2 regions of the Loktanella salsilacus genome follow, and region 2 is predicted to be linked to the other one. Evidence: riboswitches for the same ligand, from Rfam matches in the RefSeq annotation. Region 2 holds a riboswitch; the other holds the start of a gene.
What was found. Region 2 has a riboswitch for thiamine pyrophosphate ahead of thiD (bifunctional hydroxymethylpyrimidine kinase/phosphomethylpyrimidine kinase). Riboswitches for the same ligand answer to the same signal wherever they lie in the genome.
Positions count from the first base shown of each region.

Region 1 (5,181 bases), 1.1 Mb from region 2:
TTGCGCTGGGTCGTGTTCTTGTTCTGACCGGGGCGCCGTTTATCCAGCCACTGCTGGATCATCGCAGGGTCCAGCGGCACACCCGGCGGGCAGCCGTCGATCGTTGCGCCCAAGGCGGGTCCGTGGCTTTCGCCCCATGTGGTAAACCGGAACAGGTGACCGAAAGAGTTGACTGACATGCGCGGCCCTTTGTGTTGTTGCACAGGGCTTAAACCATAGGCGGCGCGGGTTCAATTCGGGCGTTACCTTTGTAAAATACCAGTTGTAAGCCGTTGTAATCGCAGCCGGCATGCAACTTTAAAATGTTTTCGTCGCCAAGCTGACGTTTCTGTGACAGCCTAAGACCTACCAAGTTTGACGTATCATGATGAAGGAGCTGCCTCATGACGGACGCAAGTCACACTTCCCCCCCCGGTTCACGACGGTAAGATGTCATTGACGATGAAGATCATGCTGGCGATGGGGCTGGGTATTGTTGTGGGTGTTGTTTTCAACACGCTGAACATCGCCTTCATCAATGATCACGTCGTCGCTGGCTTCTTTGGCATGATTGGCAAGATGTTCGTCAGCGCGCTGAAAATGCTGGTCGTGCCGCTGGTGTTCTTTTCCTTGATCGGGGGCGTTGCCGGGATCGGCGATGTGCGCGTTCTTGGCCGTGTGGGGACCAAATCCTTTGCGCTTTATATCGCAACGACAGCGCTTGCGATTACTGTCGCGCTCGTGCTGGCCACGATCATTGGGCCGGGCACAGGCTTTGACATGACCGGCATCGACGCAAGCGGTATTTCCGCAGCCGAGGCGCCAAGCGTCTGGAACGTCTTTGCCGCCATCGTGCCGACCAACCCGATTGCCGCCTTTGCGTCGGGCGAAATGCTGCAGGTGATTTTCTACACGGTGGTCCTTGGCATAGCGGTGCTGATGCTGGGCGACCGGTCCAAGCCCTTTATCGAAGCGTGCGATTACATGAACGAAGTGATGATGAAGATCGTCGATCTTGTCATGCGCGCAGCGCCATACGGGGTGTTTGCCTTGATCGCTAAGACCTTTGCTGAACAGGGGCTTGGCCTGTTCATGCCGGTCATTGCCTATGTGCTGACGCTTGTTGCGGCGCTGATGATCCACCTGTTCATCACACTGCCTGGCATGCTGAAGCTGTTGTCCGGCCTAAGCCCGATCACCTTTATGAAAAAGATGCGCCCGGCGCAGATCTTTGCCTTCTCGACCGCGTCGTCAAACGCGACGATCCCCGTCACCTATCAGTGCACGACGGAACGGGTTGGCGTGGACGAAAGCGTTGCGTCCTTCTGCATCCCCTTCGGTGCGACCATCAACATGGACGGCACCGCGATCATGCAGGGCGTGGCAACGGTGTTCCTTGCGAACGTTTACGGTATCGACCTTGGCCTAATGGGGTATTTGACCGTGATCGGTATGGCCGTGCTAGCATCGATTGGTACGGCCGGTGTTCCGGGCGTTGGTCTGGTCATGTTGACTATGGTGCTGACGCAGGTCGGCCTGCCGATTGAGGGTATCGCAATCATCCTTGGCGTGGACCGCCTGATGGACATGATCCGCACGGCGGTGAACATCACCGGCGATGCCATCGTCACAACCATCGTCGCCAAGGGCGAAGGCAAGATCGACATGGCGATCTTTGACAACCCTGACGCAGGCACAACTGGCGAAGGCGAGGCCCATTTGCCCGACCACGCCATCGCCTAAACGACGCGACATCGTTGAACGGGGCCGCAGCATTTTGCGGCCCTTTTCATTTCGCAGGCTGATTGTTAACGTCATCCAACCTCGGGGGGCCAATCTGGCTGAGATGCGCAAGCGGACCCGTTGAACCTGAACCGGTTAAGACCGGCGGAGGGAAGGTCCGGCAATCACGCTGTCCCCCATTCCGCCCGTCGTTTTGGAGGATGACATGAAGACCAAACTCTTGAGCGTCGGCGCGATCCTGTGTGCAAGCACGGCTATCGCCCAGACGCCGACCCTGAACGTGCTGACCTACGACAGCTTTACATCCGAATGGGGCCCCGGTCCGGCGATTGAGGCTGCGTTCGAGGCGGAATGCGCCTGTGATCTGGTGTTCACCGGCGCGGGTGACGGCGCAGCCCTGCTGGCGCGGCTGCAACTGGAAGGCACGCGCACGGATGCCGATATCGTGCTAGGCCTTGATACAAACCTGACCGCCGCTGCCCGCGATACGGGGCTGTTTGCGCCTCACGGCGTGACGGCCGACCTGACGCTGCCCGTCGCGTGGGACGACGACACCTTTCTGCCATTTGACTGGGGCTATCTGGCGTTTGTTGCAAACAAAGACACGCCGGCCGTTGCATCCTTTCGCGCGCTGGCTGACAGCGACCTGAAAATCGTCATCCAAGACCCGCGATCATCCACCCCCGGTTTGGGGCTGCTGATGTGGGTCTATGCAAGCGAAGGCGACGCTGCCCCGCAAATCTGGGCGGATCTGGCGGACAATATCGTCACCGTGACCCCGGGCTGGACCGAGGCCTATAACCTGTTCCTAGAAGGCGAGGCGGACGCGGTCCTGTCCTACACCACCTCGCCCGCCTATCACCTGATCGCCGAAGAGGACGACAGCAAGACGTCCTGGGGCTTTGATGCGGGCAACTATCTACAGGTCGAGGTTGCAGCCAAACTTGCCGGGACCGATCAGCCGGCGCTGGCGGATCAGTTCATGGCCTTTATCACAAGCCCCGGATTTCAGGACGTCATCCCCGAGACAAACTGGATGTACCCCGCAACCGACGTCAGCTTGCCGGGTGGGTTTGACACGCTGACCGTGCCGTCCAAGGGCCTTTTGCTATCATCGCAAGACGCCGCCGACCTGCGTGATGATCTGGTCGAGACATGGCGCGCCGCGCTGTCGCAATAATCCGCAGCCTGCCAGCGTGGCTGACTGCCACGCTGGTGCTGGCGCTGACCCTTGGTACGCTGCTTGCCGTCGCCCTGCGGGCCGAGGTGGGGCGCGGGTTGTCCGCCGGGGATTGGTCCGCGATCCGGTTTACCGTCTTGCAGGCTGCTGCCTCGGCGATCGCCTCTGTCATTTTGGCGATCCCCGTCGCCCGTGCGCTGGCACGGCGGCAGTTTCGCGGACGTGGTGCGCTTGTGATGCTATTGGGGGCACCCTTTATTCTGCCGGTCATCATCGCGGTCCTCGGGCTGCTCGCGGTCTTTGGCCGTGGCGGCCTGCTGAACGCGGGGCTCTTGGCGCTGGGCGTTGCTCCAATCTCAATCTACGGCGCTGGCGGAGTCGTTCTGGCACACGTTTTCTTCAACCTGCCGCTCGCGGTTCGGCTGATCCTACAGGGCTGGCTGTCTATTCCGGCCGAACGGTTCCGTCTGGCCGCCCAGCTGAATGCGCCAATCTGGCGCGTGCTAGAGCTGCCAATGCTGGCGCGCCATGCGCCCGGCGCGCTGCTTGTTATTTTTCTGATCTGCCTGACCAGCTTTGCTGTGGCCCTCACCCTTGGCGGCGGACCGCGTGCGACAACGGTTGAATTGGCGATTTGGCAGGCAATCCGCTTTGATTTCGATCTGGGCAGGGCCGCCTTGCTGGCCTGTGTGCAGTTTGCGTTATGTGCGATGGCCGCGCTTGTCGCATGGCGTATCACACCGCTGAACGGGTTCGGCAGCGGGCTCGACCGGACCGTGGCCCGCTGGGATCAAAGCCGGTGGGACTGGGTCTGGCTGCTTTTGGTGACACTGTTTCTGGTTTTGCCGCTCGCGATGATCCTGTGGCGCGGCGTGCCGTCATTGCCGGACCTTGGGCCTGATATTTACCGGGCGGCGGGACGGTCAGTTCTGGTGGCGTTGGCCGCGACCACGCTGACGCTCGCCGGTGCACTCGCGTTGTCCTTGCGCGGCGGCGTGTTGATTGCGCTGGTTGGGTCCTTGCCCTTGGCGGCCAGTGCATTGGTGATGGGAACGGGGCTGTTCCTGCTGGTTTTCCCTTTCGTAAACCCTGTGACAGTTGCGTTGCCGGTGACGGTTAGCGTCAACGCCGTCATGGCGATGCCCTTTGCGTTGCGTCTGCTGTCGCCGGCCGTCGCCGACATCCGCAGCGACTATGGCCCGTTGGCCGCGAACCTTGCGCTGGGATCATGGGCGACCTTGCGGCTGGTGATCCTGCCGCGCCTGCGCAAACCGCTCAGCTTTGCCGCAGGCTTGACGATGGCGCTCTCGATCGGAGACCTCGGCGTCGTCGCGCTATTCGCCACACCCGCACAGGAAACGCTACCGCTAGCGATGTATCGGCTGATGGGAGCTTACCGGATGGACGCGGCCGCGGGGGCTGCGGTCCTGTTGTTGTTCATGGCGCTGGGCGCATTCTGGATCTGCGATTCAAGGGGGCAGGGTGATGCTGACGCTGGATGATGTGACCGTGTCCAAGGGCACGTTTCAATTGCGGGCAAACTTGCAGGTGCCGCCCGGCCTGACAGCGGTCATCGGCCCATCTGGCGGGGGGAAGTCTACGCTATTGGCAGCTATCGCGGGGTTCGAGCCTGCCGTGGCTGGTCGCGTTATCTGGGATGGAGACGATCTGTCAGGCAAAGAGCCGGGGCAGCGGCCCGTGACCATGTTGTTTCAGGACCACAATCTGTTCCCGCATCTGACGATTGCCCAAAATGTTGGGCTGGCACTGGCACCCCGCCTCAACTTGAGTGTGAAGCAAAGCGCGCAGGTGGATGCCGTTTTAACCGACGTCGGTTTGCCGGGCCTTGGTGGGCGCAAGCCTGCGGCCTTGTCCGGCGGCCAAATTGGACGGGCCGCGCTGGCGCGGTGCCTGTTGTCGGATCGGCCTGTCGTGTTGCTGGATGAAGCGTTTGCCGCGCTTGGTCCCGCGCTGCGGGCAGAGATGCTGACGCTTGTGCGTGACCGGATGGCGCAGCAGGGGCGCACTGTCATCATGGTGACCCACGATCCAAATGATGCGCGCAGCTTTGCGGATCAGGTGCTTTTTGTGGCCGAAGGTGTCGCGCATCCCCCGCAAAAGGCGGCGGCGTTTTTTGATGATCCATCGCCCGCTGCGCAATCCTACCTCGGGTAGTGCCACGCATAAAAAAGGCCCGCCCCTGATGATAGGGCGGGCCTGATGGCGTCGGACTTTGGCGGATGCCTTAGTCTTTCAGCTTGTTCTTATGCGGTGCCCAG
Region 1 covers NZ_CP072994.1:2,977,179-2,982,359, reverse strand. Annotated here, with positions in the region: gene aroC (chorismate synthase) at 1-179, opposite strand, end outside; gene KBW81_RS14360 (dicarboxylate/amino acid:cation symporter) at 430-1,722, shown strand; TPP riboswitch at 1,795-1,892, shown strand; gene thiB (thiamine ABC transporter substrate binding subunit) at 1,928-2,902, shown strand; gene KBW81_RS14350 (ABC transporter permease family protein) at 2,878-4,404, shown strand; gene KBW81_RS14345 (thiamine ABC transporter ATP-binding protein) at 4,388-5,077, shown strand; gene KBW81_RS14340 (cytochrome c1) at 5,148-5,181, opposite strand, start outside.
Region 1: it holds a riboswitch for thiamine pyrophosphate, as region 2 does, so the genes downstream of both, thiB (thiamine ABC transporter substrate binding subunit) here and thiD (bifunctional hydroxymethylpyrimidine kinase/phosphomethylpyrimidine kinase) in region 2, are expected to answer to the same signal.

Region 2 (5,181 bases):
ATCACAGCGGTGCCTGCAGCGATATCAGCATCAATCCAAACAGTGCTATCGCGCCGATACAGGATCGTCACGGCGACCTGCTCTGCCTTGCCATCGGCGTCGATCCAAACGCTGGACCCGGCCCGCGACCACGTAATCGCCGTCGCGGGCACGGCAGGCAGCGGGTCGCTTTCTTGCAAGATGCGCACGGCAAAGGTCATGCCCGGCCACAGTTCCCCGCTGGCGTTATCAATCCGCGCCTTGACGGTCACGCTGCGGGTCACATCATCAAGGCGGCTGTCAAAGGACACCACCTCGCCCTCGAAATTGCGCCCGGTAAAGCTGGGGGTACTGGCGACGACGGTCTTGACGTCCTGCAGAATGCCGATGGCACGCTCTGGCAGTTCAAACTCCACCAGCAAGGCTTCGTCATTGTCGATGGTGACGACGACATCATTGGCGGACAACTGATCGCCGACCTCGATATCGCTCAGCCCCAGCTTGCCTGCGATGGGCGCGCGCAGGGTGCGATCGTCTAGCGCCACTTGCGCCAAGCCGACATTCGCCTCGGCCAACCGCTGGGCGATGCGCGCATCCGACAGGGTCACGTCGGTCACGGTGGAATTGCCGCTGGCCCGCAGGCGATCATAACGCCCAACGGTCTCGTTCGCTTGATCCAGTTGCGCCTGCGCGATTTCCAGATCCAGCGTCTGGGTGCGGGCGTCCAGTTGCACTAGGACATCACCCGCCGCGACAGTGGTATTGGCGCTAAGGTTAACCTGCGTCACCTCGCCCGCCGTGTCGGACACAACATCGGCGCTGCGCAGGGCGACAGCGGTGCCAAGCGCGTTCAAGACGACCTCAAAGGGTTGCAGTTCCAGCGGCGTGGTTACCACGGTCGTCGCACGGCTGCCCCCGCCGGGCCGTCCGCCGCCGCCGGGGCGGCCCCCAGCGGCAGGGCCAGCAGCTGCGGCCTGATCGCCTTGTGCCTCTGCCGTTTCTAGATTGAGAGCGCTCGTGACGCGGTCCGGCATGCCAAAGACCGCAGCATAGATCACAAACAAAATCACAACCGAGAATATCACTGAAAATAGTCTGCGCACGCCCTGTGCCCCTTTGATGCCAAGATGTATCCCGGCTTGAACGCGCGGTGATGCAGCATCCGTCGCAAGTTTCTTTCGATTGTTTTGCTTTGCAGATCACATCGGCGTCAGACGCGCCGTTGCGTATCAAGGCCGCGCGCGAATTTAAGGCATTTAACTTAGCTTAACTGTCCCGCCGCCAATGCAATCAGTTCGCTGGCATACTGCAGCCGCGCCGACATCGTGCGTCCGCGCCGCCCCGCGAGCCACAGCGGATGCCGCCGCCGCTTTGCCAGATGCACGACCTTTAGCAAATCCCTGCGAGCAAAGGCTTCTACCCCGCTGCGCGGCAACAACGTATAACCAACGCCCTGCGCCACCGGGGCCGGGATCTGGCCGATCTGGTTGACAAAACCACGCACGCGCAGCCTGTCGGCACCGGGGTATGCGCCGGGAAAATTAAGGTGTAGCAAGTCATCGGCATAGGCGTCGCCATCAGGATGCCCGATCATCCCCCGCGCTTGCAAATCGGCAAAGCTGGGCGGCGTATCTGGCGCATCTGCTGGCAGGACAAGGCACAATTCTTCTTCGCCCAAATGCGTCGCTTGCAGGCGCGGGTGGCCGGGGTCTGCGTCCAGCACGCCCAAGTCAAACTGCCCGTCGATCAGCCCCGACAGCACCTGCGCTTGCGGCGCGGCTTGCAGGTGGATCACCAGATCAGGCGCAGCCTGCATCCAAGGCATCAGCGCGGGATACAGCAGCATCGCAAAGCTGCCGGAACAGGCGATCCGCACGGTGCCACTGTCGCGATCATCGGCGGTGATTGCGCGGCGCAAGGCGTCCTCTTGCGCGCGGCGGGACTGACCAAGGGCCAAGACCGCTTCCCCCGCCGGGGTCAGGGTAAAGCTTTTGCCTTGCCGCGTGATCAGGCTTTGACCGACCTGCGCCTCTAGCTTTCGCAGATGCTGCGACACGCCGGGCTGCGTCATGTTCAACCGCGCCGCCGTGCGGGTGAAATGTTCCGCCTCGCACAGGGTTGTAAAGGTCTCGAGCCAAGTCGCGTTCAGCATGGGCTAACCAAATATTTTGTTATGATTTTTATTGTATATCATAATTTCACACGCAAGGCACGCATCGCTATCTGATGGGTATCGCAACCTTGCAGGAGACCTAAAATGTCCCAGACACCCCGCACCTTTTCCCACATCGGCCTCTCCGTTCCCGACCTTGACGCCGCCGTAAAATTCTATGCCGACGTGCTTGGTTTTTACGTCGTCATGCAGCCCACCGAAGCGTTCGAAGATGACAGCGCCATCGGCGTGATGTGCACCGATGTTTTCGGCCCCGGCTGGGTGTCGCTGCGCATCGCGCACCTTTCCACCGCCGATGGTATCGGTATCGAAATCTTTGAATTCCCTGGCAATTATGCCCCTGATGAAAAGCTGGAACACAAGCGCCACGGCGCCTTTCACTTTGCCGTCCAAGACCCCGATGTCGAAGGTTTGACCAAAGCCATCGTCGCCGCAGGCGGCCGCCAGCGGATGCCGATCCGCGAATATTTCCCCGGCGAAAAACCGTATCGCATGGTCTATGTCGAAGACCCTTTTGGCATCGTGTTCGAGATCTACAGCCACAGCTACGAGCTGACCTACTCTGCCGGGGCCTACGCGTCGTAAAGCCCGCGCGACCGGGAGGACGCCCAGCGGCACGCGGTTGCAGTGCGCGCCCCCGGCACAACCATTCCGCTGTTGCGATCCGCAAAATTCGCAACTAGCGTCCGGTCAAATCGCCACCCCAAACTTGGGGGCGGCGCAAGACATATTATCCGTCGGGGGGCCCTTTGGGGCTGAGAGGTGCACGCACCGACCCGTCGAACCTGATCCGGGTTATACCGGCGTAGGGAACGGGTAGAACGCACCACTCTTGGGGCGTATTCTCGTTTTTTCACGTCGGCATTTCCCAAAACTTGGAAAGTTGCCGCCGTGAACACTGCCCCTCCGATCACCTTGACGATTGCCGGATCCGACAGCGGTGGCGGCGCTGGCGTGCAGGCTGACATCAAGGCGATGTCCGCCAATGGTACCTATGCCGCCAGTGTCATCACCGCCGTGACCGCGCAAAATACCTGCGCTGTCACCCATCTGCACGCGATCCCCGCCGACATCGTTGCCGCCCAGATTGCAGCAGTGCTGTCCGATCTGGACGTGCGGGCGATCAAGCTGGGGATGCTGTTTTCCGCGCCCATCATCGATGCCGTGGCGCAGGGGCTGGCTGGATTTACAGGCCCCATCGTCCTTGATCCCGTAATGATCGCCAAATCCGGCGATACGCTTTTGCAAGATGCCGCCGTCGCCGCCATGACCCGTGCACTGCTGCCCCGCGCGACCCTGCTGACCCCCAACCTGCCGGAGGCCGCCCGCCTGCTGGGCACCGCCCCCGCCACGACCAAGGTTGAGGTGATCGCCCAAGGCATGCGCCTGCTGGACCTTGGCCCGCAGGCCGTTTTGATGAAAGGCGGCCATGCTGAAGGTGCGGTCTGCACCGATATCCTGATCGGCCCGGACGGCGTAATGGCCACGCTAAACGCCCCCCGCGTTGCCACCCGCAACACTCACGGCACCGGCTGCACCTACTCTGCCGCGATCACGGCGCAACTGGCGCTGGGGCTGGACTTGCCTGCCGCCGTCACGGCCGCGCACCGCTATCTGCAAGGCGCGATCAAAGCCGCCGATCAACTGAACGTCGGTGCCGGTCACGGTCCGGTGCATCATTTCCACGCGGTCTGGGCATGACCGCCAACACCGCCTCTGTCACCGTCATCGGCGCAGGCGTTGCAGGCCTGTGCACCGCCCGCGCCTTGCTGGATCGCGGCGCGCAGGTCACGGTCATCGACCGCCACGCCGCCCCCGGCCCCCACGCCTGTTCATGGTGGGCGGGCGGCATGCTAGCCCCATTTTGCGAAGGCGAAAGCGCCGAGGAACCCGTGGTGCGGCTAGGCCAAGAGGCGGCAGACTGGTGGGCCCGGCGCACCGGGTCCGTGCAACGCTGCGGCTCTCTCGTAATCTCTCCCGCGCGGGATAGGGCGGAACTTGCACGCTTCGCCAAGCGGACGACCGGGCACAGCACCGTCGATCAAGGCGCCATCGCCGCGCTGGAACCCGATCTTGCCGGACGTTTCACCAGCGGGCTGTATTTCGCGCAAGAGGCGCATCTGTCCCCCCGCACCGCGCTTGCCGATCTGCGTGCTGGCCTTGTGGCAGATGGTTGCGCCTTCCAGATCGCCGACGCGCGCCCCGAAGATCACGCCGCCCGCAGTCTGACGATTGACTGCCGCGGCTTTGCAGCGCGGGATGCGATCCCTGATTTGCGCGGTGTGAAGGGTGAAATGCTGATCCTGTCTTGCCCTGACGTGTCGCTGTCCCGCCCCATCCGCCTGCTGCATCCCCGCGCGCCGCTCTACATCGTGCCGCGCGGGGATGGCATATTCATGCTGGGGGCGACGATGATCGAAGGCCGCGCAGGCCCGCACATCACCGCCCGCGCCCTGCTGCAACTGCTGTCCGCCGCCTACGCCCTGCACCCCGCCTTTGCCGAGGCGGAGGTGATCGAGGTTGGCGTCGATAGCCGCCCCGCCTTTGCCGACAACCTGCCGCGCATCCGCCGCAGCGGCAATCTGATCCGGCTGAACGGCCTGTTCCGTCACGGCTTTCTGCTGGCCCCTGCCGCCGCCCGCATGGTGGCCGACCTGATTTTCGACAACCAAATGCCAGAGGTGATGGATGAGACTGCAGCTTAACGGAGCGCCCATCGCGGCGCAGGCAGCGACCCTTGCAGAGCTGTTGGACGCCTACGGTTTTGCCAATGCCAAAGTGGCAACCGCGGTGAACGGCAAATTCGTGCCCGCCACCGACCGCGCCGATTATGCGCTGTCAAACGGCGATCAGGTCGAAATCCTTGCGCCGATGCAGGGGGGCTGAGTGATGCGTGATTTTTATGGCACCGCCTTGCCCGGCGGTTTGATGCTGGGCACCGCGCAATACCCGTCGCCTGCGATCCTTGCCGACGCCTTCCGCCGCAGCGGGGCCAGTGTCGCCACCGTGTCCCTGCGCCGCGAAAGCGG
Region 2 covers NZ_CP072994.1:658,526-663,706, reverse strand. Annotated here, with positions in the region: gene KBW81_RS03375 (efflux RND transporter periplasmic adaptor subunit) at 1-1,082, opposite strand, end outside; gene KBW81_RS03370 (LysR family transcriptional regulator) at 1,241-2,131, opposite strand; gene KBW81_RS03365 (lactoylglutathione lyase family protein) at 2,237-2,737, shown strand; TPP riboswitch at 2,881-2,981, shown strand; gene thiD (bifunctional hydroxymethylpyrimidine kinase/phosphomethylpyrimidine kinase) at 3,044-3,853, shown strand; gene KBW81_RS03355 (FAD-dependent oxidoreductase) at 3,850-4,857, shown strand; gene thiS (sulfur carrier protein ThiS) at 4,841-5,038, shown strand; gene KBW81_RS03345 (thiazole synthase) at 5,042-5,181, shown strand, end outside.